3 regions of the Crossiella sp. CA198 genome follow, and region 1 is predicted to be linked to each of the others. Evidence: riboswitches for the same ligand, from Rfam matches in the RefSeq annotation. Region 1 holds a riboswitch; each other region holds the start of a gene.

What was found. A riboswitch is a leader RNA that binds a small molecule or an ion and turns the genes downstream of it on or off. The one in region 1 is predicted to bind cobalamin.
Region 2: it holds a riboswitch for cobalamin, as region 1 does, so the genes downstream of both, ACTOWY_RS17690 (CbtB domain-containing protein) here and metE (5-methyltetrahydropteroyltriglutamate--homocysteine S-methyltransferase) in region 1, are expected to answer to the same signal.
Region 3: it holds a riboswitch for cobalamin, as region 1 does, so the genes downstream of both, ACTOWY_RS13800 (ribonucleoside-diphosphate reductase subunit alpha) here and metE (5-methyltetrahydropteroyltriglutamate--homocysteine S-methyltransferase) in region 1, are expected to answer to the same signal.

The regions. Positions count from the first base shown of each region.
Region 1 is NZ_JBQJIM010000023.1:162,256-172,149, reverse strand. Features, by position in the region: gene ACTOWY_RS33405 (multicopper oxidase family protein) at 1-568, shown strand, start outside; gene ACTOWY_RS33400 (class I SAM-dependent methyltransferase) at 700-1,452, opposite strand; gene ACTOWY_RS33395 (DUF4037 domain-containing protein) at 1,549-2,565, opposite strand; gene ACTOWY_RS33390 (sulfite oxidase) at 2,610-3,857, opposite strand; gene cobF (precorrin-6A synthase (deacetylating)) at 3,997-4,767, shown strand; cobalamin riboswitch at 4,807-5,013, shown strand; gene metE (5-methyltetrahydropteroyltriglutamate--homocysteine S-methyltransferase) at 5,133-7,367, shown strand; gene rraA (ribonuclease E activity regulator RraA) at 7,434-7,928, opposite strand; gene aceB (malate synthase A) at 7,925-9,487, opposite strand; gene aceA (isocitrate lyase) at 9,520-9,894, opposite strand, start outside.
Region 2 is NZ_JBQJIM010000009.1:302,673-312,566, reverse strand. Features, by position in the region: gene ACTOWY_RS17725 (serine/threonine-protein kinase) at 1-1,339, shown strand, start outside; gene ACTOWY_RS17720 (FHA domain-containing protein) at 1,418-2,215, shown strand; gene ACTOWY_RS17715 (M24 family metallopeptidase) at 2,285-3,118, shown strand; gene ACTOWY_RS17710 (SDR family oxidoreductase) at 3,115-4,848, shown strand; gene ACTOWY_RS17705 (metal-dependent hydrolase) at 4,880-5,752, shown strand; gene ACTOWY_RS17700 (PDR/VanB family oxidoreductase) at 5,752-6,783, shown strand; gene ACTOWY_RS17695 (TetR/AcrR family transcriptional regulator) at 6,845-7,456, shown strand; cobalamin riboswitch at 7,596-7,773, shown strand; gene ACTOWY_RS17690 (CbtB domain-containing protein) at 7,797-7,994, shown strand; gene ACTOWY_RS17685 (CbtA family protein) at 8,009-8,758, shown strand; gene ACTOWY_RS17680 (class I SAM-dependent methyltransferase) at 8,818-9,648, shown strand; gene ACTOWY_RS17675 (hypothetical protein) at 9,702-9,894, shown strand, end outside.
Region 3 is NZ_JBQJIM010000007.1:168,606-178,499, reverse strand. Features, by position in the region: gene ACTOWY_RS13810 (LysR family transcriptional regulator) at 1-185, opposite strand, end outside; gene ACTOWY_RS13805 (NADPH:quinone oxidoreductase family protein) at 192-1,178, opposite strand; cobalamin riboswitch at 1,286-1,522, shown strand; gene ACTOWY_RS13800 (ribonucleoside-diphosphate reductase subunit alpha) at 1,813-4,674, shown strand; gene ACTOWY_RS13795 (ribonucleotide-diphosphate reductase subunit beta) at 4,671-5,747, shown strand; gene ACTOWY_RS13790 (hypothetical protein) at 5,812-6,939, shown strand; gene ACTOWY_RS13785 (diguanylate cyclase) at 7,217-9,334, shown strand; gene ACTOWY_RS13780 (transcriptional regulator) at 9,322-9,894, opposite strand, start outside.

The DNA.
Region 1 (9,894 bases):
CGCCCCGGCCGAGCGCTACGACGTCATCGTGGACTTCGGCCGCTACCCGGTCGGCGCCCGGGTCACCCTGGTGAACCGCCTCGGCACCGGCTCGACCGCGCTGGTCATGCGGTTCATCGTCACCCGAAGCGCGCGGGAGGACAGCCGGATCCCGCCCCAGCTCAGCGAAATCGCCCCGCTGCACCGATCACAGGCCGGCACGATCCGCGACTTCTCCTTCACCGCGGGCCAGGTGCACGGCCGGACGGGCTGGGTGGTCGGCGGCGAACCCTTTGCCCCGGACCGGATGTCCGCCCGGCCCCGGCTCGGCGACGTGGAGATCTGGCGGTTCGTCGCCGATGTGCACCACCCGGTGCACCTGCATCTGGTGGGATTCCAGATCCTCTCCCGCGGCAGCGGCCCGCCGGGGCCCTTCGACGGCGGCCTCAAGGACACCGTCGACCTGAGCCCCGGCGAGGCGGTGGAGGTGATCACCCGCTTCGAGGGCTATCGCGGACGCTATGTCTTCCACTGCCACAACGCCGAACACGAGGACATGGCCATGATGGCCAACTTCGAGGTGATCTAAGCCCCCACCGTGTTGGCCGTTGTCGTACGGTGTGTTGGCCGTTGTGGACGGTGTGTTGGCCGAAGGGCGTACCAGATCGGCCAACACCGTGTACGACAACGGCCAACACGCCGGCGAGGTGCGGGCTGGACCTAGGCGGGTAGTTCGCCGGTGATCAGCAGGAACGGCGCGCGGTCGCGTTCGGCGGTCCAGCTGCGTGCGCGCAGCAGCCCGGGATCGGCTACCCCGGCCGCGTCCGCCAGTCGCGGGGTGCGCCGGGACATGACCCGGAAACCCGCGCCGGTCAACAGCTCCAGGTAGGTCGACTCCGGCCAGTGCACGTCCACCGTGCCGATCCAGCTGCCGTCGGTGCGCTGTACCTGGACCGGCAACGGCTCACCGGCCGCGTAGCTGTGGCCGGGCACGCCGCGCCGGAACCCGCTGAACTCGCCGTTGGCCTGCGCCGGATTCGGGCCGAGCACGGTGAACCGTCCGCCGGGCCGCAGCACCCGGCTGACCTCGGCGACCATCCGCTGCAGCCGGTCGAGTTCGGGCACGCAGATGAACATGAAGCAGGACATCGCCGCGTCCACCGAGTCATCCGGCAACGGCAGCAGATCGGCCTCGCTGAGCCGGTAGTCGATCCGCGGATGGGGTTGCCTGGCCGCGATCTCCAGCATGGCCGCGGAGAAATCCGTTGCCACCACCGAGATGGCGTGCCGGTCGGCGAACCACCTGGTGACCGTGCCCGGCCCGCATCCCAGGTCCAGCAACCGGTTCCCGGCCCGCAGACCGAGTTCGCCGGGCACGAACGGGTAACCGAGCAGCCAGCATGCCCCGTCGTCCCAGGTGTCGTAGTCCTCGGCGATGTCCTGGGTCGCCCAGCTCTGCGCGGCGTGGGTCACAAGGAGGTCAGGGCGGTAGTCACGGTGGTGATTCCCTTCGCGGACGATGTTGACCACTCACCGTGGCACCGATGATCGGCTCAGCGGTACAGCCGATCAGTGAAATCCGCGATCCATGGGCAGTTCGCGCAGCTCGGGATCGCGGATGGTGGCGCGCAGGGCCGCGGTGAAGCGCTCGGCGTGCAGCACGAGGTAGGGGCGGTCGTGGAACGGGCGTGGGCTGGGATCGACCGGGTCGGTGAGAGCGGCGTCGTTGTGCAGGGCGGCCACCATCGCGCTGGCTGCGCTGAGGTGCTGTTCGCGGTCCGGCCAGTCGGTGGCGGCGATCGCGGCGGTGAGCAGTGGGGTCAGCCGGGCGGCGCAGGGCAGGCGGGCGAAAGCGCTGCCGAGCCATTTGCCGTAGGGCGGGTAGACCCGGTTCAGCAGCAGGCACAGCCGGATCAGGTCGCGGGCCAGCCGGGCGGCGATAATCGCGGAACCAAGATCGTCGCCGACCTCCGCGCAACGGCCGGGGAAGGGTTCTTCCTGGCTGAGGCGTTGCCATTGGCAGGCCAGCAGGTAGCGCCACACGTCGTCGGGGTACCAGGCCAGCGCGCGCCGGGCCGGTTCGAGCTGGGCCAGGCCGTCGTGCCAGACCGCGCCCGCGGTGACCTCGGCGAGTGCCTGCGTTGGCGTGCCCAGCCAGTCGCGGGTGCTGATCCCGTCTCGTGGGTCGAAGCCGAGCCGGCCGGTCAGCCAGGCGCCGAGGTCGGCGATCTCCACCCCGTGCTGGACAGGTCCGCTGGTCGGGCGCAGGTGCCGGGTGCCCCGCTCGCCGGTCGGGACCAGGTTGGTCGGGTAACCGGCGATCGCGGTGGGCAGCCGCTCGGCCAGCAGTCCGGACACCTCCACGCCGTGTTCGGCGAGGTCAGTCGGGTGCAGGAACAGTTGCAGGCGTGGTCCCCAGTCGTGGTCGGTGGAGCGGGCGGTGTCGAAGCCGAGGACCTCGGAGCCGGGGCCGATCAGCGCCGCGCTGTGCGCCAGCCCGGGGAAATGCCGGTCCAGCAAAGGGCGGACGGCTTCCCGGTAGAGGCGGGCGGCGAGTTCCACACCCGGGATGAACGCTGGTGGCACGTCCGGCAGCGTGCCCGGGGCAGGGCCGGTGAAGCGAGCGGGTTTCAGCCGACCGTCACCGGGTGCCGCACCACCGCGCCGAAGAGGTAGCCGAACCGGTTGAACGGCACCTCCCTCGGCTGGGTCGCGCCAGTGCTGTCGGTGGCCTCGGCCAGCAGCGTGTACGGGCCCGGCCGCTCCGGCCGCCAGGCGAAGGTCCACGGCAGCCACGCCTGGTCCCGGCTCAGGCGACGGGGGTGGGCGGGTCGCCAGCTCGCGCCGCCGTCGGTGCTGATCCGGACCCCGCGCACTCGCCCTGCGCCCGACCAGGACCGCCCGGTCAGCAGGCGCGTCCGCCCCACGGCCAGCCGGGCCTCGCGCGGCAGCTCGAAGGCGCTCTTGGTGACCTGGCTGGTCAGCGGCGCGCTGCCCTCCTGCGGGTAGCTCGGGCCGAACAGGCGGTAGAACTGAGTGTTCCACGGCGAGAACAGCGGCCGGTCCGCCACCTCGATCTCGCCAACCCACTTGATGCTGGAGATCCCGGTCCAGTTCGGCACGATCAGCCGCACCGGGAATCCATGGTCGGGCGGCAGCGGTTCGCCGTTCATCTCATACGCCAGCAGGGTGTCCCGCAGCGCCTTGGCCACCGGCAGCGGCCTGCGCACCCGGCCCAGGTTGACCTGCCCGTCCACGAACTCCGGGTCCAGGCCGCTGGGCAGCACGTCCACCGCGGCCCCGGTCAGCCCGGCCCGCTCCAGCACCGTGGCCAGCCGCACACCGCGCCAGCGGGCCACGCCGACCCCGCCCAGCGTCCACGGGGTGCCGGGGGCCGGAGTGCCCTGCTGGGAGCCGTAGAAGCTGCGGCCGTTGCCCGCGCACTCGACGAAAGCGGTGCTCGACTCGGCGGGCATGCCGAGCAGGTCCTCGTAGCTGAACTCGACCGCCCGGTCCCGGCCCGGCGCGCCGTGCAGGCCGGTGCCGAACAGCCGCAGCCGCCAGCTGCGCGCGTCGATCAGCGGGGTGCCGGTGTGGTTGCGCACGAAGAACCGGTCGGTGGGCACCAGATGGCCCTGGCCACGCATGGCTTCCCAGCGCATCTCGGCGTTGGTGCCGTGCGGGATGAACAGCTCGGGCGGCAACGGTTTGACGATGGTGGCCGGGCGATCGGCCGCGGTGGCCAGCGGTCCGGCGGTCGCGGACAACGCCGCGGCGGCCCCCAGACCGGCGGTCAACCGGAGCAGTCCGCGGCGGGACAGACCCGCCAGCCGCTGCCGGTCGTAGGCCGTCTCATCCGTCAGGTCGCGATAGGACATTGGGCCAGTATTGGCTGGTCCAGGGCCTGAAAAGGCTAGTTGCCCCGAGGGCCACCCCATCGAGCCGACTCCGGGGAGAACTGCGAGATCCGTTGTGACGGACAATCGGTGCACTGGGACGGCGAGGAACGGGGTACGGGTGCGGCGGGTGGTCGAGGTGGTCGGCATCGGGGCGGGCGATCCCGGGCAGATCACGGTGGAGGCGGTGGACGCGCTGCGGCGCGCCAATGTGGTGTTCTTCCTGGACAAGGCCGGGCAGGCGCGCGAACTCTCGGACCTGCGCCAGGTCATCCTGGACACGCACGTGCCCGGCGGCGGGTACCGGGTGGCGCGGGTGGACGATCCGCAACGGCGACGCGACTACGACGGTTACGTCGAAGCGGTGGCGGACTGGCGGGCGCGGCGGGTCGAGCTGTGCGCCCGGATGATCGCCGAGCACCTCGGTCCCGAGCAGACCGGGGCGTTCCTGGTCTGGGGCGATCCCGCGCTCTACGACAGCATCATCGCGGTGGTCGAGGGCGTGCTGGCCGGCGGCGCGGACTTCGAGGTGCGGGTGCGGCCCGGCATCAGCAGCCTGTCCGCGCTGGCCGCCCGGCACCGGATCACCTTCAACCAGATCGCCGGTGCGGTGCAGATCACCACCGGACGGCGGCTGGCCGCGGGCTGGCCCGAGGGCGTCGACGACGTGCTGGTGATGCTGGACGCGGGCAACACCTTCCTGAAACACCTGGACGAACCGGGTGCCACCATCCACTGGGGCGCCTACGTGGGCACCGCGGACGAGATCCTGATCGCCGGGCCGCTGGCCGAGGTCGCCGAACAGATCGTGGCCAGCAGGCAACGCGCCCGCGACGCCAAGGGGTGGATCATGGACTCCTACCTGCTGCGCCGTCCTGCCGGTGGGTCGTAAGGAAAATCCCAGATCCTGAGCGAGGCTCCCGCGGTGCGCTACGCTCGCGTGGCTGGTGGTTCGCCCGGCCGTGGAACGGCTTGGCGAGGCAAGAGGGAACCCGGTGTGAATCCGGGACTGCCCCGCAGCGGTGAACGGGAACGAAAGCCGTCATCAAGCACTGCGCGCGAGCGTGGGAAGCGACGGCCGGTAGGAGCGAGCACGGCGCCCGTGAGTCCGAAGACCTGCCACTGGTCCGTGAGCCCGCCGGGTTCACGGTGGTCCGGAAGCCTCTCGGGTGGGCTTGTGCGGACGCGGCTTCGTGCCGCCCGCCGGCGTGCCCTGGGACCAATCCGGACTCCCGCACGCTCGCGAGGAGAGAGCTTGTGACCAGCGGTATCGGCGCCACCGTCCTGGGCTATCCGCGGATCGGTCCGCGCCGGGAACTCAAGCGCGCGGTGGAGCAGTACTGGGCGGGCCGCATCGGCCGGGACGCCCTGCTCGCCACCGCCAAGGAGTTGCGCACCTCCACCTGGCTGGAACTGCACGACGCGGGACTGGACTCGGTCCCCTCCAACACGTTCTCCTACTACGACCAGGTGCTGGACACCGCGGCCCTGGTCGGCGCGGTCCCGGCACGCTTCCGCCAGGACCACGACCTGGACACCTACTTCGCCGCCGCGCGGGGCACCGACGAGGTGCCGCCGCTGGAGATGACGAAGTGGTTCGACACCAACTACCACTACCTGGTGCCCGAGATCGACCAGGACACCGTGTTCTTCCTGGCAGGCGGCAAGCCGATCGAGGAGTACCGGGAGGCCAGGGCGCTGGGCGTGGACACCCGCCCGGTGCTGCTCGGCCCGGTCACCTTCCTGTTGCTGGCCAAGGGCGCTGACCCACTGGCCCGGCTGGACGACCTCCTTGCCGTCTACGTCGAGCTGCTCGGCGCACTGGCCACCGAGGGGGTGTCCTGGGTGCAGTTCGACGAACCCGCCTTCGCCGCGGACCGCACCGAGGAGGAGCTGGCCGCGCTCGGCCGCGCCTACGACCGCCTCGCCGCGGTGCCGAACCGGCCGAAGCTGCTGGTCACCGGCTGCTACGGGTCACTCGGCCCGGCACTGCCGGTGCTGGCCGGGAGCGCTGTCGAGGCCATCGCGGTCGACCTGGTGGCCGGGAGCACCGAGGGCATCGCCAGCGTGCCTGCGCTGCGGGACAAGACCCTGGTCGCCGGGGTGATCGACGGCCGCAACGTGTGGCGCGCGGACCTGCGCCAGGCGCTGGCCAAGGCGGTCTCCCTGGCAGGCGCCGCCAAGGAGGTCGTGGTCGGCACCTCGTCCACGCTGCTGCACGTGCCCTATGACCTGGACGCCGAGACCGGTCTGGCGCCCGAGGTCCGCTCGCGGCTGGCCTTCGCCCGGCAGAAGGTGCGCGAGGTCGTGCTGCTGGGCCGGGCACTGCGCGAGGGCGCCACCGGCGAGTGGGCGGAGCAGGCCGTGCAGGCCACCGCCGAGCCGCGGCGCGACGACGCGGTGCGCGCCAAGGTGGCGGCCCTGCGGCCCGCGGACCGCCTGCGCGCGCCCTACGCCGAGCGCGCGGCCGCCCAGGACGCGTTGCTGGGCCTGCCCCCGCTGGCCACCACCACCATTGGTTCCTTCCCACAGACCGGCGAGATCCGCACCGCGCGGGCCGGCCTGCGCACCGGGGACCTCACCCAGGCGCAGTACGAGGAGCGGATGCGCGCCGAGATCGCCAGGGTGATCAAGCTCCAGGAGGACATCGGCCTGGACGTGCTGGTGCACGGTGAGCCCGAGCGCAACGACATGGTGCAGTACTTCGCCGAGCACCTGGACGGCTTCGCCACCACCGAACTCGGCTGGGTGCAGTCCTACGGCTCGCGCTGCGTGCGGCCGCCGATCATCCACGGCGACGTCACCCGGCCCAGGCCGATCACCGTGGACTGGGCCAGCTACGCCCAGTCGCTGACCGGCAAGCCGGTCAAGGGCATGCTGACCGGCCCGGTGACCATCCTGGCCTGGTCCTTCGTCCGCGACGACCAGCCGCTGGGCCAGACCGCCGACCAGGTGGCGCTGGCCCTGCGGGAGGAGATCGCCGACCTGGAGGCCGCGGGCATCCGGATCATCCAGGTCGACGAGCCCGCGCTGCGCGAACTGCTGCCACTGCACGCGGCCGACCAGCCGGAGTACCTGGAGTGGTCGGTGGGCTCCTTCCAGCTCGCGGTCGCCGGGGCCGCGGTGGGCACCCAGATCCACACCCACCTGTGCTACTCGGAGTTCAGCGAGGTCATCGACGCCATCGACGGTCTCGGCGCGGACGTGACCACCATCGAGGCCGCCCGGTCCAAGATGGAGGTGCTGGAAGACCTGCGCGCCACCGGTTTCAGCCGCGGCGTCGGTCCGGGCGTCTACGACATCCACTCCCCGCGGGTGCCCAGCCAGGACGAGGTCATCGACCTGGTCGCCGCCGCGGCCGCCGCGGTGCCGCCCAAGCGGCTGTGGATCAACCCGGACTGCGGGCTGAAGACCCGCGGTTACGCCGAGGTCGAGCCCGCCCTGCGGCACCTGGTCACCGCGGCCCGCAAGGTCCGCGAAACCCTGGGCTGATAACGAGAAACGCGGGTGGTGCGCGGGGGAGACATCCCGCGCACCACCCGCGAACCCGCCCGATCCCTAGACGGGCGGGTGATCAAGCACGACCACGCCGTCGTGGTCGCTGACCAGGAAATCGCCAGGGCGGAAGGTGATCCCGCCGAACTCCACCGGCACGTCCACCGCCCCGGCCCCGGTTTTGGCGCTGCGCCTGGGATTCGTGCCGAGCGCCTTGATCCCGAGGTCCAGGGTGCGCAGCGCCGCGGCGTCCCGGACCGCGCCGTGCACGACCAGGCCGCGCCAGCCGTTGCGCCGGGCCAGTTCCGCGATCAGGTCGCCGACCAGCGCGGTGTGCAGCGACCCGCCACCGTCGACCACCAGCACCCGGCCCTGTCCCGGTTCCGACAGCACCGCCTTGAGCAAGGCGTTGTCCTGCAGACAGGAGACCGTGCGGACCGGTCCGGCGAAGACCAGCCTGCCGCCGAACTGGCGCAACTGGGTGTCGCAGCTGCGCACCGCGTCGCCTTCCCGGTCGGCCAGATCGGCGGTGGCCCACCGCGTGGTCGCGGTGGTCATGACGCGCGCACGGCCAGGTGAGCAGCGTAGGCCGTGGTGGTGAAGAACGACGGTGGCCGCTCGGCCAGCGCGTTCGCGGTGAACAAGGCACGCACCGCGTCCCGGCGTTCCGGCCGGATCTCCAGCAATTCCTTGTCCAGCATGGCCTGCACCAATTCCTCGCTGACCATCCCGCCCTCGGCCAGCGGGGTGATGTGGTACAGCCACTGCCACACCTGGCAGCGGGCGATCTCGGCGGTGGCCGCGTCCTCCATCAGGCCGCCGATCGAGGCCGCCCCTGTCCCGTCCAGCCAGGCCTGGAAGTACTGCGCCGCAACGGAGATGTTGCCGCGCAACCCGGCCTCGGTGACCCGGCCGGGCGTGTGGTCCACGGCCAGCAACTCGGTCGCGGTGACTGTGACGTCCGGGCGCTGGCGGTCCAGCTGGTCGGGTTGGGTGAACGCGGCCGCGCACACCGGGACCAGGCCGGGGTGGGCCACCCAGGAGCCGTCGAAGCCGTCCCCTGCCTCACGTTCCTTGTCCTCACGCACTTTTTCCAGGACCACGGTGTTGGATTCGGCGTCCCGGCTGGGGATGAACGCGGCCATGCCGCCGATGGCGTGCGCGCCGCGCTGGTGGCAGGTGCGCACCAGCAGTTCGGTGTAGGCACGCATGAACGGCACCGTCATGCTCACCTGGCCGCGGTCGGGCAGCACGAACTCCGGGCGGTGGCCGAAGTTCTTGATGACACTGAAGATGTAGTCCCAGCGGCCCGCGTTGAGCCCGGCGCTGTGCTCGCGCAGTTCGTAGAGGATCTCTTCCATCTCGAAGGCGGCGGTGCTGGTCTCGATCAGCACGGTGGCCCGGATGGTGCCTTGCGGGATGCCGAGTTCCCGTTGGGCGTAGGTGAAAACGTCGTTCCACAGCCGGGCTTCGAGGTGGTTCTCCAGCTTGGGCAGGTAGAAGTACGGCCCGTGCCCGCGCTCGATCTGCCGCTGGCCGCAGTGGAAGAGGTAGAGGCCGAAGTCGAGCAGACTGGCCGAGATCGGCCTGCCCTCCACCACCACGTGCTTGTCCACCAGGTGCCAGCCGCGCGGCCGCACCACGATGGTGGCCACTTCCTCGCCGAGTGCGTAGTGCTTGCCGCCCTCGGCGGTGAAGTCGATCCGCCGCTCGATCGCGTCGATCAGGTTCAGCTGGCCCGTCACGATGTTGGACCAGGTGGGTGCGGTGGCGTCCTCGAAATCGGCCATCCACACCTTCGCGCCGGAGTTGAGCGCGTTGATCGCCATCTTGCGCTCCGGCGGCCCGGTGATCTCCACCCGGCGGTCGCGCAGGCCCGGCGCGGGCGGGGCCACCCGCCACGTCGGATCCTCGCGGATGGCCCGGGTCTCCGGCAGGAAGTCGGGCAGCCCGCCCTCGGCGAAGAACTCCCGCCGTTCCCGCCGCGCGGCGAGCAGTTCGGCGCGGCGGCCGGCGAACCGGTCGTCCAGCCGCACCACGAACTCGATCGCCTCCGGTGTCAGGACCTCCTCGAACCGCTCGCCGCGCGGGCCGGTGAGCTGGACTCTGCTGGGCACGATGCCTCCTCTGCGGTCGCTGGGACGGGGACTCAGGCGAACTGGGCGGCTTCGGTGGACTCGGCCAGCGCGGTGGTCGAGGCCGCCGGGTTGATCGCGGTGCTGACCAGGTCGAAGTAGCCGGTGCCGACCTCGCGCTGGTGCTTGGTCGCGGTGTAGCCCTCGGCCTCGGCGGCGAACTCGCGCTCCTGCAGCTCCACGTAGGCGGTCATGCCGGTGGCCGCGTACCCCTTGGCCAGGTCGAACATGGAGTGGTTGAGCGCGTGGAAGCCGGCCAGGGTGATGAACTGGAACTTGAAGCCCATGTGCCCGAGTTCGCGCTGGAACTTGGCGATGGTGGCGTCGTCCAGGTGCCGCCGCCAGTTGAACGAGGGCGAGCAGTTGTAGGCCAGCAGCTGGTCCGGGTA
Region 2 (9,894 bases), on a different contig from region 1:
CCTGGTCACCGAGCGGGGCGTGGCGAAGCTGACCGACCTGGGCATCGCGCGCTGGACCGAGGAGACCCGCACCGGCAGCGGCAGCCTGGACGGCACCCCCGGCTTCCTCGCCCCCGAGGTCGCCAGGGGCGAGGCGGGCGAGGCCGCCGCGGACGTCTTCTCCTTGGGCGCCACGCTGTTCGCGGCCGTGGAGGGTGTTTCGCCGTGGGGCCGGAACACGGTCAGCCCGTACGGCCAGGTGCACCGCGCGGCCGGCTACCAGATCGAGCCGCAGCGTCAGGCCGGATCGCTCGGTCCGGTGCTGGAAGCGTTGCTGCGCAAGCGACCCGGCGACCGGCCGAGTGCCGCCGAGGCCGAGGCGATGCTGAGCCAGGTGGCCAACGGCAGCGAGGCCACCATCCGGATCCCGCCCTCGGTGCGGCGCAGGCGCAAGGGCCTGGCACTGGGCGCGGCCGCGGTGGCGCTCGGGCTGGTCGCGGCGACGCTGGTGTGGTGGGTTATCCCCAGTAGCCCGGACTCGATCACCGGCGATCAGCGCACCGCGGACCCGTGCAAACTGACCGATCCCGCCTCACTGAGCCGGTTCGGGCAGGCCACGCTGGACCCGGACTACGGCAACTTCAACCGGTGCGACGTGCTGGTCAAGCTCAGCGAGCAGGAGGACGACGAGGCCGACGTCCGGGTCGAACTGGAGACCCGCGCCGACAACGCGCCGACCGAGATCACCGCCACCGCCATCGCGATCGACCGCGCCCCGGAACAGGACGGCCAGTGCCGCCGCACCCTCCGGCTCAACGACGGCAACCGGGTCCTGGTCAGCGCCAAACACGTTGACGGCAAACCAGCCCAGCTCTGCGCGATGGCCGACGCGGTCACCAGCGGCGCGATGATCGTGCTGGGCGGCGGCAAGATCCCGCGACGCGACCAGGACCCCGCGCCGGATGCGTTGATCCGCCTGGAAGCCTGCGCGCTGGTCACCGAAGCCGAGGCCGCGGCCGCGGTCGGCGGGCCCACCGCCGCCGACCCCGGGTTCGGCAACTGGGAATGCGACTGGGAACGGGTCCGCCGGAAGCTGACCGTGATCTTCGACCGCAACCAGCCCACCGGACTGGACGGCACGAAGCTCACCCTCAGCGGCCACACCGCCTACGTCGACGCGGACGGCTTCGGCAAGGGGACCTGCGATGTGTCCATCGTGCACCGCCCCTACCTCGACCTGAACGCCAAACAGATGGTCGAACTGGTGCGAGTGGTGATCCGCGACGACGTGCCTGGTGAGCAACTCTGCGAGGCGGTGACCGCGGTCGCCCGGCAGGTGGCGGCCCGGCTCTCGCCCTAGCCCGCGTCGCGGACGGAGATGGGAGGGATCCCGACCGGTCGGTTGGACACTGGCCCGAGCATGGACGAGGAGGCCGGAATGACCGCACCCCAGCCGGGCAGCGCGCTGCTGCCCCGCAAGCACCGCAGCCTGGCGCACGGCGTCGAGCGCGCCGAGCCGGGCGAGGTGTACGCGCTGACCGTCACCGGTGGCGTGCGGATGTCGCCGTTCGACGGCCGCCAGGTCAGTTTTGGTCGCAACCGGCCGGACGTGGACGTCTGCGTCGGTGAGGACGACGTCCAGGTGAGCAGGCGGCACGGGGTGCTGACCAGGCGGTCCGGCCAGTGGTGGGTGGGCAACACCGGCCGGTTGCCGATCCGGTTCCCCGGCGCGCTGCTGCTGTGCGGCGGGGAGGACGAGGTCCCGCTGACCGAGGGCTACACCCCGCTGTTCATCCGCGGCGCGCGCAACCGGGAACACCTCCTGGAGGTCTATGTGGCCGGTGCCGACGGCGGCAGGCCCGCGCCCAAACACGGTGAGCCGACCCGGCCGCCGCGCACCTGGGTGCTGCGGCCGGCGGAGAAGCTGATGCTGGTCGTGCTCGGGCAGCGTTACCTGCTGCACGACGCCCGGCCGCAGCCGATGTCCCGGCAGCACACCGCGGAGGTGCTGGCCACCCTGCAGCCCAGGGCCGGCTGGACGCTCAAGCGGGTCGAGCACATGGTCACCGAGGTGCGGGCGCGGTTGTCCGCCGGGGGAGTGGCCGGGCTGACCAAGGCCGAGGTGGGGGAACCGGTGGGCAACGCGCTCAACGACAACCTGCTGCGTGAACTGGTGCTCTCCACCACGCTGGTGCCGCCGGACCTGGGGCTGATGGACGACCCGTCCCCGCTCTGACCCGGCGTTCGCTCGCCTACCGTCCGGTCGGTAGGCGAGCACTATTGACAGAATGTCTAACATGACATCATGTCTCACAACGGGGTGCTGGAGACAGCCGACCTGACCGGGTTCCGGGAGCTGCAACAGCTCGCCTACGTGGGCGCCCAGGCCGTCGCGGCCACCCTGGAACCGGGGGTGACCGAGCGCGCGGCCGCGCGGCGGTTGCGCGACTGGCTCACCGAACGCGGTGTGCAGGACTGGTTCCACACCCCGTTCGCCTGGTTCGGCGACCGCACCGCCTTCCGCGGTTTCCGGGTGCCCACCCAGTTCTTCCCCAGCAACCGGCGGCTGTCGGCGAACATGCCGTTCATCCTGGACTGCGCCCCGGTGCGGGACGGCTACGTCGCCGACATCGGCTACGCGGGCTGCCTCGGCCACAACCCGATCTTCGAGCGACTCCGTGACGACCTGGCCGCCTACCGCGCGCTGATCGTCGAGCAGGTCCGCGCCGGGCACACCCTGCGCGACATCTACCGCGCGGTCGACGCGCTGATCGGCGAACAGGGCTACGACAACCGGCACCGCGTCTACCCGGGCCGGGTGATCGCGCACCAGGTCGGCAAGGTCACCTCGCGGCTGCCGAAGTTCATCGTGGCCGGGTTCGGCGTCCGCTCCCTGCAAACCCTGTTCGGGGACCTGCTGGTCGAGCGGCTGCACCACCGTTCCCCGCTGTGGGCCAACGGTGAGATCTCCAACCACCCCGCCACTCCCGGCCTGTGGGCGGTGGAACCGCACATCGGTTTCCGCGGGGTGGGCGTGAAGTTCGAGGAGATCCTGGTGGTCACCGACACCGACGCGTACTGGCTCGACGACGACCTCCCGCACGTCCGGCACTGGCAGGGGAAGGCGGAAACCCGATGACACGGTTCGTCCAAGGAGACGGGGTCCAGCTCGCCGTGCGCGAATGGGGCGACCCGGCCGCGCCGACCGTCCTGTGTGTACACGGATATCCGGACGACAGTTCGGTGTGGACCGACGTCGCGATCCGGCTCGCCGAGCGCTTCCACGTCGTCGCCTACGACGTGCGCGGCGCGGGTGCGTCGGACAAACCCAAGGCACGTAAGGATTATCTGCTCGACCGGCTCACCGCGGACCTGACCGCGGTGCTCGACGCGGTCAGCCCGGATCAGCCGGTGCATCTGCTCGCGCACGACTGGGGCTCGATCCAGGCCTGGCACGCCGTGACCGACCCGGAACTGAAGTCGCGGTTCCGTTCCTACACCTCGATTTCCGGCCCCTGCCTGGACCACGCGGGTCACTGGATCCGCGAGCGGATCCGCAGGCCCAGCCCGCGGCGACTGCGTGAACTGGTGCAGCAGCTGGTGTTCTCCGGCTACATCGGCTTCTTCCAGCTCCCGTTCCTGCCCGAACTCGCCTGGCGCACCGGCGTGCTGCCCAAGGTGATGGGCCGCCTGGTCAAGCTCGGCGACGGCGTGGCCCTGCCGCCGCCCGCCACCGCCGACGGCGTGCACGGTCTCCAGCTCTACCGCGCCAACATGGGCCCGCGCTTCGCCAAGCCGGTCCAGCGGCATACCGACCTGCCGGTGCAGGTGCTCGCCCCGACCCGTGATCCTTTCGTCAGCACCTCGGTGCAGACCGACATCGCGCGCTGGGCCAGTGATCTGCGGGTACGCCGGATCGCCGGCGGGCACTGGCTGCCGCGCAGCCGCCCGGAGGTCATCGCCCGCTGCGTCACCGAGTTCGCCGAGCACCTCGACGGCGCGCCGGAAACCCGGGTGCTGCGCCGGATCCGCCCGCTGCGGCCCAAACAGCGCTGGGCCGACCACCTGGTGCTGGTCACCGGCGCGGGCAGTGGCATCGGCCGGGAGACCGCGCTGGCCTTCGCCGAACACGGCGCCGACGTGGTGGTCTCCGATGTGGACGGTGAGTCGGCCGCGCGCACCGCCGAACTGGCCGGGCTGTTCGGGATCAGCGCGAGCGCGCACACCGTGGACGTGGCCGACGAGAAAGCCATGATCGCCTTCGCTGAGGAGGTCCGGCGCACCCGCGGCGTGCCCGACGTGGTGATCAACAACGCCGGGATCGGCATGGCCGGGGCGCTACTGGACACCAGTACCGAGGATTGGCAGCGGGTCATCGACGTCAACCTGTGGGGCGTCATCCACGGCTCCCGCATCTTCGCCGACCAACTGGTCGACAGAGGCGAGGGCGGGCACCTGGTCAACATCGCCTCCGCCGCGGCCTACCTGCACTCGCGCACCCTGCCCGCCTACGCCACCACCAAGTCCGCGGTGCTCACCCTGACCCAGTGCCTGCGCGCCGAACTCGCCCCGCACCGGATCGGCGTCACCGCGGTCTGCCCCGGCATCGTCAACACCAACATCACCCGCAGCACCCGGTTCGTCGGCCTGGACGACCGCGAGCAGGAACAGGCCCGCGCCAGTACCTCCGCCTTGTACCGCAAGCGGAACTACCCGCCCTCGCGGGTCGCGCGGGCGATCCTGCTCGCCGTGCACCAGGACAAGCCGATCGCGCCGGTGACCCCCGAGGCGCACGCCGGCCTGCTGCTCTCCCGGCTCACCCCCGGTCTGCTGCGCGCCGCCGCCCGCTACGACCTCACCCCGCACTGATCCACCGGAACACTGATCACCGGAGCATCCGATGAGCCACGAGCAACCCGACCGGCTGGTCCTCACCCCGCGAGACGTGCACTTCGACTGGTCGAACACCCCGCTGCACTGGGTGCCGGGGGAACCGTTCACCACCCACATCCTCAACGTCACGCACCTGCTGCTGCCCGAGGGCGAACGCTGGTTCGTCCGGGTCTTCCAACAGGCGCTGCCGCTGATCCGGGACGCCGAACTGCGCGAGCAGGTGATCGGCTTCGTCGGGCAGGAGGCGGTGCACGCCGAATCGCACCAGGGTGCCCAGGAACACCTGCGGGAACAGGGGATCGACCCCGATCCGTACGTGCGGCAGGTGGAGTGGATCTTCGCCCGGATCCTCGGCGACCGGGACCTGGACGCACGCGGGCAGCGGGCCTGGCTGATCGAACGGCTGGCCTACGTGGCCGCGGTGGAGCACGTCACCGCCTTCCTCGGGCAGTGGGTCCTGGACGCCCGCGGCCTGGACCGGGCAGGCATCGATCCGACCATGCTGGACCTGCTGCGCTGGCATGGCGCCGAGGAGGTCGAGCACCGCTCGGTCGCCTTCGACCTGTACCAGCACATCGACGGCAGCTACCCGCGGCGACTGCGTGCGATGGCGGTCGTCGGGCCCGCGCTGGTGCTGTGCTGGGTGCGTGGCCTGCGCTACCTGATGCAGGCCGACCCGGTGCTGCGCGGGCAGGTCCGGCCGCACTGGCGGGATGTGCCGCGCAGCGCCCGGCGCGGCCTGCTGCCCGGCTACGGCTCGTTGCTGCGCAAGCTGTCCACCTTCCTGCGCCGCTCCTACCACCCCTCCCAGGAGGGCTCCACCGCACGGGCCGTGGCCTACCTGGCCACCTCGCCCGCGGCCAGGGCCGCGGGGCACTGATGACCCGCCAGGACACCCCGCCGCACCCCATTGGCGCCGGTCCCGACCGACTGGTCGGCTGGGCGGCGCGCGCGATGGACACCTACATCCGGCTGTTGCGCCGCGGCGGGGCCGCCGAGGGGCCGCCCGAGCCGCCGCGGCGGGTGCGGATCGCCGAGGTCAGGGCCGAGGCCGAGGACGTGGTGAGCCTGCGCCTGGTGGCCGCCGGCCGGACCCCGCTGCCCGCCTGGCAGCCCGGCCACCACCTGGACCTCCACCTGCCCTCGGGCAAGCGACGGCAGTACTCGCTGTGCGGGGACCCTACCGACCGTTCGGTAGGCTATCGGATCGCGGTGCGCCGGATCGCCGGGGGCGGCGGCGGATCTCGGGAGGTGCACGAACTGCGCGCCGGGGACGAACTGGGCATCCGCGGGCCGCGCAACGCCTTCCCGTTCGTCCGCGCCCCGCGCTACCTGTTCCTGGCCGGTGGCATCGGGATCACCCCGATCCTGCCGATGGTGCACGCCGCGGCCAGGGCGGGCGCGGACTGGCGTCTTGTCTACAGTGGACGGTCGCGAGCGAGCCTGCCGTTCCTGGCCGAGCTGGCCGGTTACGGCGACCGGGTGCGGGTGCACGCCGACGACGAGCACGGCGGCCCGCCCACCGCGGCGGACCTGGTCGACCCCGGCGACTCGGTGCTCTACTGCTGCGGCCCGCCCCCCATGCTCGCCGCGGTCAAGCAGGCCGTTCCGGTGACCCGGCCGCTCTACAGCGAACGCTTCAGCCCACCGCCGGTCCTGGGCGGCGCGCCGTTCGAGGTCGAGCTGCGCCGCACCGGCGTCACCGTGCCGGTGCCCGCCGAGGTCTCCGCGCTCACCGCGATCCGCGCCGTGCTGCCCGATATCGGCTACTCCTGCCAGCAGGGATTCTGTGGCACCTGCCGGGTCCGGGTGCTCGAGGGCGAACCGGACCGCGCCCATCCGGCCGACGAACCGGACCAGGCGCGCATCTGCGTGACCCGCGCACGCACCCGGCTCGCGCTGGATCTGTGATGATGAACCGGACATGACTGAACTGACCGAGACGAGCAGCCCGCCCCGGCGCAAACGCCGGATGTCCCCGGCCGAACGCCGCGAGGACCTCATCGGCGCGGCACTGGAGCTGTACAGCAGCCGGGCGCCGGAACTGGTGTCGATCGAGGACATCATCACCCACGCCGAGGTGTCCAGAGCGCTGTTCTACCGCTACTTCGGCAGCCTGCGCGAGGTGCACGTGGCCGCGCTGCGCACCGCGGTGGACGAGCTGGTGGACCGGCTGACCCGGCGCGAGCCCGGCACCCTGATCGACCAGCTCCGGCACTCCCTCGGGGTGTTCGTCGACGTCGCCGACACCTACGCCACCGCCTACATCGCGTTGCTGCGCAGCGGATCCGTGGTCGCCACCCAGGACACCGACACGCTGGTCGATGAGGTCCGGCACGTGGCGGTGCGGGAGATCCTCACCGTCACCGGGGTCACCGAGCCCAGCCCGTTCATGCTGCTGACCCTGCGCTGCTGGGTCGCGGTGGTCGAGGGCACCCTGCTGATCTGGTTGCAGGAACGCAAACACGGCCGCGAAGAGCTGATCGACTGGCTGATCGACCAGCTCGCCGCGATGACCGCGGCCACCGCCACCCGCGACCCCGTCACCGCCGAACTGCTGACCCGGATCGCCGCGGACGTCTGAGGCGGGCCCGCACCACACCTGCCCCGGGTTCCGGCTGCTGAACGCGGGAACGCGACGAAAGTTCCGTGCTATGCCGGATCGCCACCTGATTGTGATCCTGATGACCCGTTCAGAGCTGGCTGCGTTGCGGACAGGTGCCTTACGGTCACTGGGCCGCAGTGTTCGGGAAGCCGGTGTGAATCCGGCGTGGTCCTCGCCACTGTGACCGGGGAAGTCCCGTCTCGAACAGTGTCACTGGGCGGCTCAGCCGTCTGGGAAGGCCTGAGACGTGGCCATGATCCGGGAGCCAGGAGACCGGCTGCGGCGCGTACGGAACCGTCCACGAGGCATGGAGGAGAACATGTCGGCATCTGCCGCGTCCCCCGATCGTCCGACCGCCATCGCGGTGCCAGCCTGGTCCTGGCTGGTCGCCGCCGCCGCGCTGATCGTGCTGTACGTGCTGTTGCAGGAGAACGGCCTGTTGCTGGCACACGGCTCCGAGCTGATCCACGAGTTCGCCCACGACGGGCGGCACGCGCTCGGCGTTCCGTGCCACTGAACGGGGCCGCGTAGATGACTACTCCCACCTTCGGATCCACGCTGCTCCGTGGCGCCCTGGCCGGTGTGGTCGCCGGGCTGGCCGGCGCCGCGGTGCAGTACTTCCTGACCGAGATCCCCCTGGAAGCGGCACTCGCCGTGGAGGAGGCCCGCCCGGCCGACCCCGCGGCGGGCGACCACCACGAGGAGCTGTTCGACCGGGGCACCCAGCTCGTCGGCGGACTGCTGGCCACCGTGGTGATCGGGCTGTCCATCGGCCTGGTGTTCGCGGTCGCCTTCGCGCGGCTGCGCCACCGGCTGCCCGGCCGGGCCGACCTGGACCGCGCGTTGCTGCTGGGCGGCGTCGGGTTCCTGACGATCTCCTTACTGCCCGGCCTGAAGTACCCGGCCAACCCGCCCGGCGTCGGCGATCCGTCCACTGTGGAGGAACGCACGCTGCTGTACCTGGCGGTCATCGTCGCGGGACTGGTGCTGGCCAACCTCGCGCCGTGGTTCAACCGGTTCCTGGCGGGCAAGGGTCTTGACCGCTCGGTCCGGCTGGTGCTGACCGGACTGTCCACTGTGGTCCTGCTGGCACTGGTGGTTTTCCTGTTGCCCGCCAACAACGACCCGATCCCGGCGGACATCCCGGCCCCGCTGCTCTGGCAGTTCCGGCTGTACTCGCTGATCCAGCTGGCCACTCTGTGGACAGTGCTGGCCAGTGTGTTCGGCCTGCTGCTGGAGCGTCAGCAGCGCAAGGCTGACACGCCCGCGCTGGCCGCATAGCATCAACGGGCCGGGGCCGCGGGGCGAGGAGCCCGCGGCCCCGGCCCTATGCTTGCCCGGTGAGCACCGCACAGGAACGCTGGGCCCGGCAGCTCGCCGACTGGGCCATCCCGGCGCATGTGCTGGCCGGGGCCGCCGAATCGCCGTGGGTGTTGCCGCGTCAGGTGTTCCGCCGCCGCGCCGCCGCCCAGCTCGCCGCGCCCACCGGGGCCACCTTTGACCGGGCCCGGGTGGAACTGGACGAATCCGGTTCGCTGCTGGACATCGGCGCCGGGGCCGGGACGAGCAGCCTGCCGCTGCTGGCCGCCGGGCTGGTCACCGAGTTCACCGCGGTGGACGCCGACGCCGACCTGCTCGCCGCCTGCATCGAGGGCGCGGACTCCCTCGGCGTGCCCACCCGCGGACTGCGCGGCCGCTGGCCGGACCTGGCCAAGCGAGCCGGCGTCGCCGATGTCGTGGTGTGCGGCAACGTGGTGTACAACGTGCCCGACCTGGCCCCGTTCATCGCCGCCCTCACCGCGGCCGCGCGGCGCAGCGTGGTGCTGGAGACCGCGGCCCGGCACCCGCTGGTCGACCTCAACCCGCTGTGGCAACACTTTCACGGCCTCACCCGCCCCGAGGGTCCCACCGTCGACGATCTGATCGCCGCACTGGGCGAACTCGGCGTGCACCCCCACCTCACCCGCTGGCGGCGACCCTCGGAACCCGAGCACCGGGACTTCGCCGAGCTGGTCGAGACCACCCGCCGACGCCTGTGCCTGCCACCGGAGTCCGCCGCCGAGGTCGACCGGGTGCTGCGGGAGCACGGCCACAACCCTGAGCTGCCACCGGATCTGGGCTCCTCCGGCCGCGAGCTGGCGACCCTGACCTGGCCGGGCTGGGCGGACTGAGGGCGCGGCGCGGCCACGAGCTGGCCGCCCGTCGCCACCTGCGCACACCCCTGGTGCTGCACCAGGAAGACCCGGCAGCGGCCTGGCCCGCGCTGGCCGCCGAGCAGGTGACCAGCGTGCTGGTCGAATTGTCGGCGGGCCGGAGCCCGGACTCCGGCCGGCAGGTGCTGCTGCCCTGTGCGCTGCACGGTGGCGGCCCCGGTCAGGCGTTGATCGTCTTCAACTACCCGGACAGCCCGGCCACGC
Region 3 (9,894 bases), on a different contig from region 1:
TTGCCCAGCCCGGTGAGCCGGACCGAACGGCTGGTCCGCTCGAACAGCGCGCCGCCGATCTCCCGTTCCAGGGTCCGGATCGTCTGGCTCACCCGGCCCTGGGTCAGGTGCAGGCGAGCCGCGGTGCGGCCGAAGTGGAGTTCCTCGGCCAGCACCAGGAATGCCTCGATCTCGCGTAACTCCATCAGTTCCTAGTCAAAGGTCACCACGACCCGGCCGACGGAGTCGCCGTCGGCGAGTCGTTGCAGGCCCGCGGGCGCCTCGGCCAGCGGCAGCCGCTCGCCGACCAGCGGATCGACCAGGCCCTCCTCGGCCAGTGCGGCCAGTTCCAGGCTCGCCTGGCGGACCGAGGCCGGATCCTTGTGCGTGTACAGGCCCCAGTGCAGGCCCAGCAGCGAGTAGTTCTTGACCAGGGCGTGGTTCATCGCGGCGCTGGGGATCTCGCCGCTGGCGAAGCCGACGATGACGATCCGGCCCTCGAAGGCGATGACCTTGGTGGAGGCGCGGAAGGACTCGCCGCCGACCGGGTCGTAGACCACGTCCACGCCGCGGCCGCCGGTGAACTCCTTCACCGTGGCGATCACGTCCTCCTGCTTTCGGTCGATCACCAGGTCCGCGCCCAGCTGCTTGGCCACCTCGGCCTTGCGCGCGCCGCCGACCACGCCGATCACCGTGGCGCCCGCGGCCTTGCCGAGCTGGACGGCCGCGCTGCCGACCCCGCCCGCGGCGGCGTGCACGAGCAGCGTCTCGCCCTCGGCCAGCCCGGCCCGGCGGTGCAGGCCGAACCAGCCGGTCTGGTAGGCGATGTGGAAGCTGGCGGCCTGCGCGTCGTCCAGGGACTCCGGCGCCGGGATGACCTCGTTCGCGTTGACTGTGACGTAATCGGCAAGTCCGCCATGCGGCGGCGCGGGGGTGGCGATGACGCGATCGCCGACCGACCAGCCGGACGCGCCCTCACCGAGCGCGACCACGTCACCGCAAAGCTCGACCCCCGGGGTGAACGGCAGTGGCGGGCGGACCTGGTACTGACCACGGCAGATCAGCACGTCCGGGAAGTTCAGCGCGGTCGCCCGGACCTTCACCAGCAGCTGGCCGGGGCCTGCCACCGGGTCCGGAACCTCGTCCAGCTTGAGCACATCCCGCGGCTCGCCCAGCTCGTGCACCCGCCATGCCCGCACTACACACCTCCACGCACCGTGATCGGTCAGCCCCCATCGTGTCATGTCCCACCGACACGCGACACACGGCCATATTGGGTGCGCTTGCACAGGCGACCCCTACATGTAGTATCCGTTCCGCTGATGGTTCACCGGGCACGCAAACCCCCGGTGAGGCAACAGGGAACCCGGTGCGACTCCGGGACTGCCCCGCAGCGGTGAGTGGGAACGACCGCCGTCACCGGCCGAGCGATCGCGCCGGTACAGCACTGGACGCCACGGTCCGGGAAGCGACGGCCAGTAGGAGACCGGCCCCGGCCGGCACGCCCACGAGTCCGAAGACCTGCCGTCAGCGGGCGCACCGACGGTGTGCCCGGTTCGCGGTCTCGTGGGAAGGCCGAGCGGACGACCAGACGGCGCCTCCGCGCGCCCCGGTCGGCCCTCGCCTGCCTCTGACTCCGCGGCCCATCGGCGCCGGCGCTCGCGAGGAGAGACGACCTGTATGACCGCATCGCCCGCGAGTGCTAGCGAGCCTCAGAGCTAACGCCTCACCCAAGCTTCCCCAGCGACGGCAACCGAACCCGCACCCGGGTGCCCGGTCGCCCGGCGCTGCCTTCGTCCGCCCAGCACACATTTTGGAGCAGCTTTCGTGTCAGTGCATTCGCCAGAGATCGCCTCGGGGGCGATCACGGTGATCCGCCGCAACGGCGCGGTGTCCCCGTTCGAAGCGAGCAAGATCTCGGTCGCGATGACCAAGGCCTGGCTGGCCGTGGAGGGCACCGACGCCGGCGCCTCGCCGCGCGTGCGGGAACAGATCGCCGAGCTGACCCAGTCGGTGGAACAGGCTCTGTTGCGGCACGCCGGACCGGACCGGCCGTTGCACATCGAGCAGATCCAGGACCAGGTCGAACTGACCCTCATGCGGGCCGGGCACCAGAAGGTCGCCCGCGCCTACGTGCTCTACCGCGAGGAGCACACCAAGGCCCGCGCGGTGTCCGCGCCCACGGCCGCGCCGCGGTTCTCGGTGCGCCAGGCCGACGGCACGCTGGTCCCGCTGGATGCCGCGCGGCTCGCGCTGGTGATCCAGGAGTCCTGCGCCGGGCTGACCGCGGTCGCCGCGGAGACCGTGCTCGCCGAGACCATGCGCAACCTCTACAACGGGATCAGCCCGGCCGAGCTGAGCGTGGCGCCGGTGATGGCCGCGCGCACCATGGTCGAGAACGACCCGAACTACTCCTACGTCAGCGCCCGGCTGCTGCTGGACAAGCTGCGCGGTGAGGCCCTCGGCTTCCTGGCCGGCGAGGAGCGGGTGGCCAGCCACGCGCAGATGACCGAGCAGTACCCGGTCTACTTCGCCGAGTTCATCCGGCGTGGCGTGGAGCTGGACCAGCTCGACACCGAACTGGCCAAGTTCGACCTGGAACGCCTGGGCGCGGCCCTGGTGGCCGACCGCGACCTGCAGTTCCAGTTCCTGGGCATGCAGACCCTCTACGACCGGTACCTGTTGCACAGCGACGAGGTCCGCTACGAGCTGCCGCAGGCCTTCTTCATGCGGGTGGCCATGGGCCTGGCGCTGCGTGAGGACGACCGCGAGGCGCGGGCGATCGAGTTCTACGACCTGATCTCCAGCTTCGACTTCATGTGCTCCACGCCGACGCTGTTCAACGCGGGCACCACCCGCTCGCAGCTGTCCTCCTGCTTCCTCACCACGGTGGGCGATGACCTGGAGGGGATCTTCCACGGCATCAGCAACAACGCGCTGCTGTCCAAGTACGCGGGCGGGCTGGGCAACGACTGGACCCCGGTGCGCGGTATCGGCGCGCACATCAAGGGCACCAACGGCAAGTCCCAGGGCGTGGTGCCGTTCCTGAAGATCGCCAACGACACCGCGGTCGCGGTCAACCAGGGCGGCAAGCGCAAGGGCGCGGTCTGCGCCTACCTGGAAACCTGGCACATCGACGTCGAGGAATTCCTCGACCTGCGCAAGAACACCGGCGACGACCGGCGGCGCACGCACGACATGAACACCGCGAACTGGGTGCCGGATGAGTTCCTGCGCCGGGTGCGCGCGGACGGCCAGTGGACGCTGTTCTCCCCGGATGAGGTCCCGGACCTGCACGACGCCTACGGCCTGGAGTTCTCCCGCAAGTACGCCGAGTACGAGGCGGCGGCCGACCGCGGCGAGATCCGGGTCTTCCGCCGGGTGCAGGCCAAGGACCTATGGCGGCGGATGCTGACCATGCTGTTCGAGACCGGTCACCCGTGGATCACCTTCAAGGACCCGTGCAACCTGCGTTCCCCGCAGCAGCACTCGGGTGTGGTGCACTCCTCCAACCTGTGCACCGAGATCACGCTCAACACCCAGGTTGGGATTCTCGATCCCGCAAGCGGATCTTCGCTAGACGAGGTCGCCGTGTGCAACCTCGGCTCGGTCAACCTGGCCCAGCACATCACGCCGGAGGGCATCGACCACGCCCGGCTGGAGAAGACCGTGCGCACCGCGGTCCGCATGCTGGACAACGTGATCGACGTCAACTTCTACACCATCCCCGAGGCGCGCCGGTCCAACATGCGGCACCGTCCGGTGGGCCTGGGCCTGATGGGCTTCCAGGACGCGCTCTACGCGCTGCGGCTGCCGATGGCCTCGCCGGGCGCGGTGGAGTTCGCCGACCGCAGCATGGAGGAGATCTCCTACTACGCGATCTCGGCCTCGGCCGAGCTGGCCGCCGAGCGTGGCGCGTACGAGTCCTTCCCGGGTTCGTTGTGGAGCAAGGGGATCCTGCCGATCGACTCGGTACAGATCCTGGCCGACAACCGCGCGGGCGACCTCGCGGTGGACCGTTCGTCCACTTTGGACTGGGACACGCTGCGGGCGCGCGTGGTCGAGGTCGGCATGCGCAACTCCAACGTGATGGCGATCGCGCCGACCGCGACCATCGCCAACATCACCGGGGTCAACCAGTCGATCGAACCGCTGTACCGCAACCTGTACGTGAAGTCGAACATGTCCGGCGACTTCACCGTGGTCAACCCGCAACTGGTGCGCGAGCTGAAGGAGCGCGGGCTGTGGGATGAGGTCATGATCGGCGACCTGAAGTACTTCGACGGCAGCCTCGGCGCCATCGAGCGCATCCCGGCCGAGCTGAAGTCCTTGTACGCCACCGCGTTCGAGCTGGACAGCGAGTGGCTGATCGAGGCGGCGGCGCGGCGGCAGAAGTGGATCGACCAGGCCCAGTCGCTCAACCTCTACATGGCCAAGCCCAGCGGCAAGAAGCTGGACTCGCTCTACCAGCTGGCCTGGCTGCGCGGCCTGAAGACCACGTACTACCTGCGCGCGCAGAGCGCCACGCACGTGGAGAAGTCCACCCTGCGCGGCACCGACGGCAAGCTCAACGCCGTCTCCCCCGTGCTGGTGGCGCCCGAACCCGCCCCGGCCGCGGTCTCCCCCGCCGCCGCCCAGGCCGCCGAGGCGCTGGCCTGCTCCATCACCGACCCGGACTGCGAGGCCTGCCAGTGACCGCCCTTGAACCCTCTGTCGACGCCACCGGCCTCGGCCAGATCGACCGCAGCGGCGGCCGGGTCAGCGTGGACGACAAGGCGATGATCAACTGTCGCGCCGACGTCAACCAGCTGCTGCCGCTGAAGTACAACTGGGCCTGGGACAAGTACCTGGCGGGCTGCAACAACCACTGGATGCCCACCGAGGTCTCCATGCAGGCCGACATCGCCCTGTGGAAGTCCCCGACCGGCCTGACCGACGATGAGCGCCGGGCGATCAAGCGCAACCTTGGCTTCTTCGCCACCTCGGAATCGTTGGTGGCCAACAACATCGTGCTCGCGGTGTACCGCCACCTGACCAACCCGGAGTGCCGCCAGTACCTGCTGCGCCAGGCCTTCGAGGAGGCCGTGCACACGCACACCTTCCAGTACATCTGCGAATCGCTGGGCCTGGACGAGGGCGAGCTGTTCAACATGTACCGCGAGGTCCCCTCCATCACGGACAAGGCCGCCTGGGCGCTGCGGTACACGCAGAACCTGGAGGACCCGGAGTTCAGCACCGGCACCCCGGAGAAGGACCAGGCTTTCCTGCGCGATCTGGTCGCCTTCTACGTGGTCTTCGAGGGCATGTGGTTCTACACCGGCTTCGCCCAGATCCTGTCCCTGGGCAGGCGGAACAAGATGGTCGGCATCGCCGAGCAGTACCAGTACATCCTGCGCGATGAGTCGATCCACCTGAACTTCGGCATCGACGCGATCAACCAGATCAAGATCGAGAACCCGCACCTGTGGACCGAGGCGTTCCAGGCCGAGATCCGCACCATGCTCCGCGAGGCCTGCGAGCTGGAAGTGGCCTACGGCCGCGACACCATGCCCAACGGCCTGCTCGGCCTCAACTCCGAGCTGTGCGAGCAGTACATGCACTTCATCACCAACCGGCGCTGCGCCCAGATCGGCCTGACTCCGGTGTTCCCGGAGGCGGAGAACCCGTTCCCGTGGATGTCGGAGATGATGGATCTGAAGAAGGAGAAGAACTTCTTCGAGACCAGGGTCATCGAGTACCAGACCGGTGGCGCGCTCGACTGGGACTGACCTGATCGTGTGGGGTCGCCACGGCTACGGTCGCGGCGACCCCACACGCAGCTAACCTGATGCCATGGCCTCGGTTACCTTGCGTGACTTCGTCTGGACTGTCGATCCCAAGCTGGTTGGGGTAGAAGGAATTTCGGCCGAGCTGAAGCCGCGAACCCGTAAGCTCGACATCAACATCGCTCGCCTGGTCAGGATCAACACGCTGGCCACTCCATGCCCAGCCCGGTTCGACAGCTACTTCCCTGAAGCCCGGATTCTTCTGTCCTATTTGGACACTCCACTGGACGGACCGCTGCGGCTTCGTCCAGATGTGGCACGAACTAGCTCTCATCACATTCGACACTTCGTGGTGGAGTCGCTGGGACTGGCCATGCTCACCGCCGCGGTGGAGGCCAGCGGGCGCTGGCATCGCCGTGGCTCTCTGCACCATCTCGACGCGTTGTCGATCGGGCCGGACAGGTCCTACCGGAAGCGAGGAATCAAGCCAGATCTGCTGTTCGGCTGGCCCAAGCGTCGGCTCGCCGGCGAGGCCCGGGGACGTTACCGGAAGGCGCCGTCGAGGGCGTTGGCTGACAATCTGCGACGTCTCGATGAGCTTCTGAGGTGGTCCCAGTACCACCGAGATCATCCGTTCGTCATGAGCTGGGCATATGCGAACGAACAGGAGATCACCGTGGATCTGTTCGTTCCTCGCGGCAAGCCACGTCAGCCAGCCGTCCAGGCTGACGACACCTCACGGGACGCGGACGGCACATCGCAGAAGGTGGGAGTGCTAGCCGACGAGTTGCGGGGCCTGCCAGATTTCTGGCTGCGGGACCTTTCCGGTGGCAACGCCAATGATGATCGGACTCCAGTCCGATGGCTTGCTGAACGTGCACAGACCCACGTGGCCAGTGTCCAAGAGACTCTGTTCACCACCGCCCCTCCGGTGGGTCGCCTCGTGTCAGGACGACGCCTCCACGGCGCGTGGGCTCCGCTCAACCTGTTCGGTCGCGGGGATCGGCGACTCGCCTTCGGTCTCCTCCACCAGGATTTGTCGCCGGAGGAGCAATCCGAGATGGTGGACCGCGTCAGTCGGCGGACAGACGGGAACTCGGGCACGGCCTTGGATATCTCAGGCCGATTGGTCGTGCTGGTAACAAGCGACACGGATGGTGACCCGTGGGATCTACTCGCCGATCGGGAGCAGTGACCGCAATCGGATAGCCCGGTAACACACCGTTGTCCCCCATTAGTGCGCTTACCCAGCGACATCAGTTCTACTTTCAACCGCCAGCGTCCCTAATCCGCCCCAGCACGTGCCCAGGGCCTGCGGAAACAAGCTCGGGCAGGTCGAGCGCGGCCAAGCGGAGCGGATCTCACACCATCGACCGGGTGCGTCCGGCGGTATCCAGGGGTTCAATGGTTTTGCACACGCCTTGGGTGGGGCATGATGCGCGCGCGGGTGTGTTTCGAGCAAGGGGACGTGCATGGACGTAAGCAGTCGTCCGGCCGGTGATCGCCGGTGGCTGGTCTACCTGCTCGTGGGACTCGCCTTTGTCGGGGTCTACTACCTGATTCCCACCGACGACACCGGTCGCATCGCCCGGTTCGTGGTGTATTGCCTGATCACCTCCTCGGCGGCGGTGGCCGCGTTGTACGGGGTGCGGCGGAACCGGCCGCGGCCGCTGCGGCCCTGGACGCTGATCGCGCTGGGTCAGGTCGTCTACGCGGTGGCCGACATCTGCTTCTACGTCGCGCACTACGTGCTGCGCGATCACAGCTATCCGAACGTGGCCGACATCTTCTACCTCGGGCACTACCCCCTGGTCGTGGCCGGTCTGCTGCTGCTGATCCGGATGCGCAGCCCCGGCCGGGACATGCCGGGCGTGCTGGACGCGGCCGTGTTGTCGGTCAGCGCGGGCATGATGTCCTGGCTGTACCTGATCGGACCGCGAGCCCGGCTGGACTCGCCGCTGCTGGTCAAGGCCGCCTCGCTGGCCTATCCGATGATGGACCTGGCGATGCTCGCGGTGGCCATCCGGCTGATCATGGGCGGCGGCCGGCGCCCGGCGGCGTTCACCCTGCTCAGCACCAACCTGCTGGCGTTGTTCGCGGCCGACTCGCTCTATGTGCTGCAACAGCTCGACGGCAGTTACGCCGCGGGCAACTACCTGGACGCGATCTGGCTGACCTCCAACCTGGCCCTGGGCGCCGCGGCGCTGCACCCGACCATGCGTCAGCTCGGCGAGCGTTCGACCTCGGACACCGACACCGGTCCGAGCCTGGCCCGGATGGCGGTGCTGTCCGCGGCCGCGCTGCTCGCGCCGGTGTTGCTGCTGGTGCAGAGCGCGCAGGGGGACATGACCGGGGTGCCGGTGATCGCGGTGGCCTGCGCGCTGCTGTTCGGGCTGACCATCGCCCGGCTGGCCGGCCTGGTCTCGGCGCAGCGGCGGCTGGCCATCACCGACGTGCTCACCGGCCTGTACACCCGGCGCTTCTTCGAGGCGCACCTGCCGATCGAGATCGCCAGGGCGAAACGGGCGGACGGGCATCTCGCGGTGTTCATCGTGGACGTGGACCACTTCAAGTCGATCAACGACCGGTACGGGCACCCGGCCGGTGACCAGGTGCTGGTGGAGATCGCCGACCGGCTGCGGGCCTGCGCCCGCGCCGGGGACATCGTGGCCCGCTACGGCGGCGAGGAGTTCGCGCTGCTGTTCCCCGACACCAGCCCCACCGAACTGCCCGGCATCGCCGAACGACTGCGGCACTGCGTGGCCAGCAGCCCGATCACCGTCTCCGCCGACACCTGGATCGCGGTCACCGTCTCCGTTGGCACGGCCTGTTTCCCGCTGCACGGCGAGCAGCCCAGCGAACTGGTCGCGGTGGCCGACCGCGCGCTGTACGCGGCCAAGGCCCAGGGCCGGGACCGGATCGTGGTCGGCCGCGCCCCCGAACCCCCGGCGGGCCGGATGGCCGATCACGCGGCGATGGTGGACTACCTGCGGCACGTGGCCGATGAGGTGGACGGCAAGCTGGCCGGTCAGGAGCACAGCCGGGCGATCAGCCGGTGGGCCCGCGAGGTCGCCGAGGCGATGCGGCTGGGGCCGGAGGCCGCGCACCAGGCCGGGCTGGGCGGGCGGCTGCACGACATCGGCAAGATCGTGGTGCCGCCGGAGGTGCTGACCAAACCGGGCAGGCTGGACGAGGCCGAGTGGGAGCTGATGCGCCAGCACCCCGACCATGGTTACCGGCTGGCCGCGATGGTGCCCGACTTCGAGGTGATCGCCGACATCATCCGCCAGCACCACGAACGCTTCGACGGCAGCGGCTACCCACAGGGACTCGCCGGCGCCGACATCCGGATCGAGGCCCGGATCATCGCGGTCTGCGACGCCTGGGCCGCGATGTGCTCGGACCGCCCGTACCAGCGGGCTTTGGTCGCGCGGCAGGCGATCCAGGAACTACGGCTGGGCAGCGGCACCCAGTTCGACCCGGACGTGGTGACGGCGTTCCTGAAGCTCCAGCGGCGCGGAGCGGTGGGCACCCTGCGCCCGATCCGCCCCGCCACCGAGGAAGCCCAGGACCGCAGCTACCGGACGTGATCGTCCAGGCTGTTCCAGAAGGACAACTCGTAGGCCTGCAACAGCCGCCCGTACCCATGCGCCGCGTGCACCGAGTCCCCGGCCGCCAGCCCCGCCTGGACCGCGTCCATGGCCAGCTCCAGGAGTTGCGGCGCGGGCGCGGCGAAGAAGTCGAAGAACCCGCGCCCCGCCTCGCTGAACCCGTAGTGGGTTTCCAGGGCCCGCGACACGGTCCCGCAGTACTCGCCCCAGGCCCCGAAGTTGACGTTGAGCGCCAGGATCACCGAGGTGATGTCCCCGTTCAACGCCAGCCACGCCAGATACGACGGATACGCCTGACACCCCGGCAACGGCTGGTAGTTCCGCAGCCCGTCCTCATCCAGCCCCGCGGCCGCCGCGAAGTCGAGCACCCGCTCCAGCGCGATGCCCTCGCCCGCGGCCATGGTGGCGAAGTACTGCTTGGCCGCGGGTGTCTCCGCCCGCGCCGCCAGGTGCAGCAGACTGCGCCAGTCACTGCTGATCACCCGGTACTGCTCCCCCGCCAGCGCCGCGAACACCGCCACGGGCGCCTCGCCCGCGGC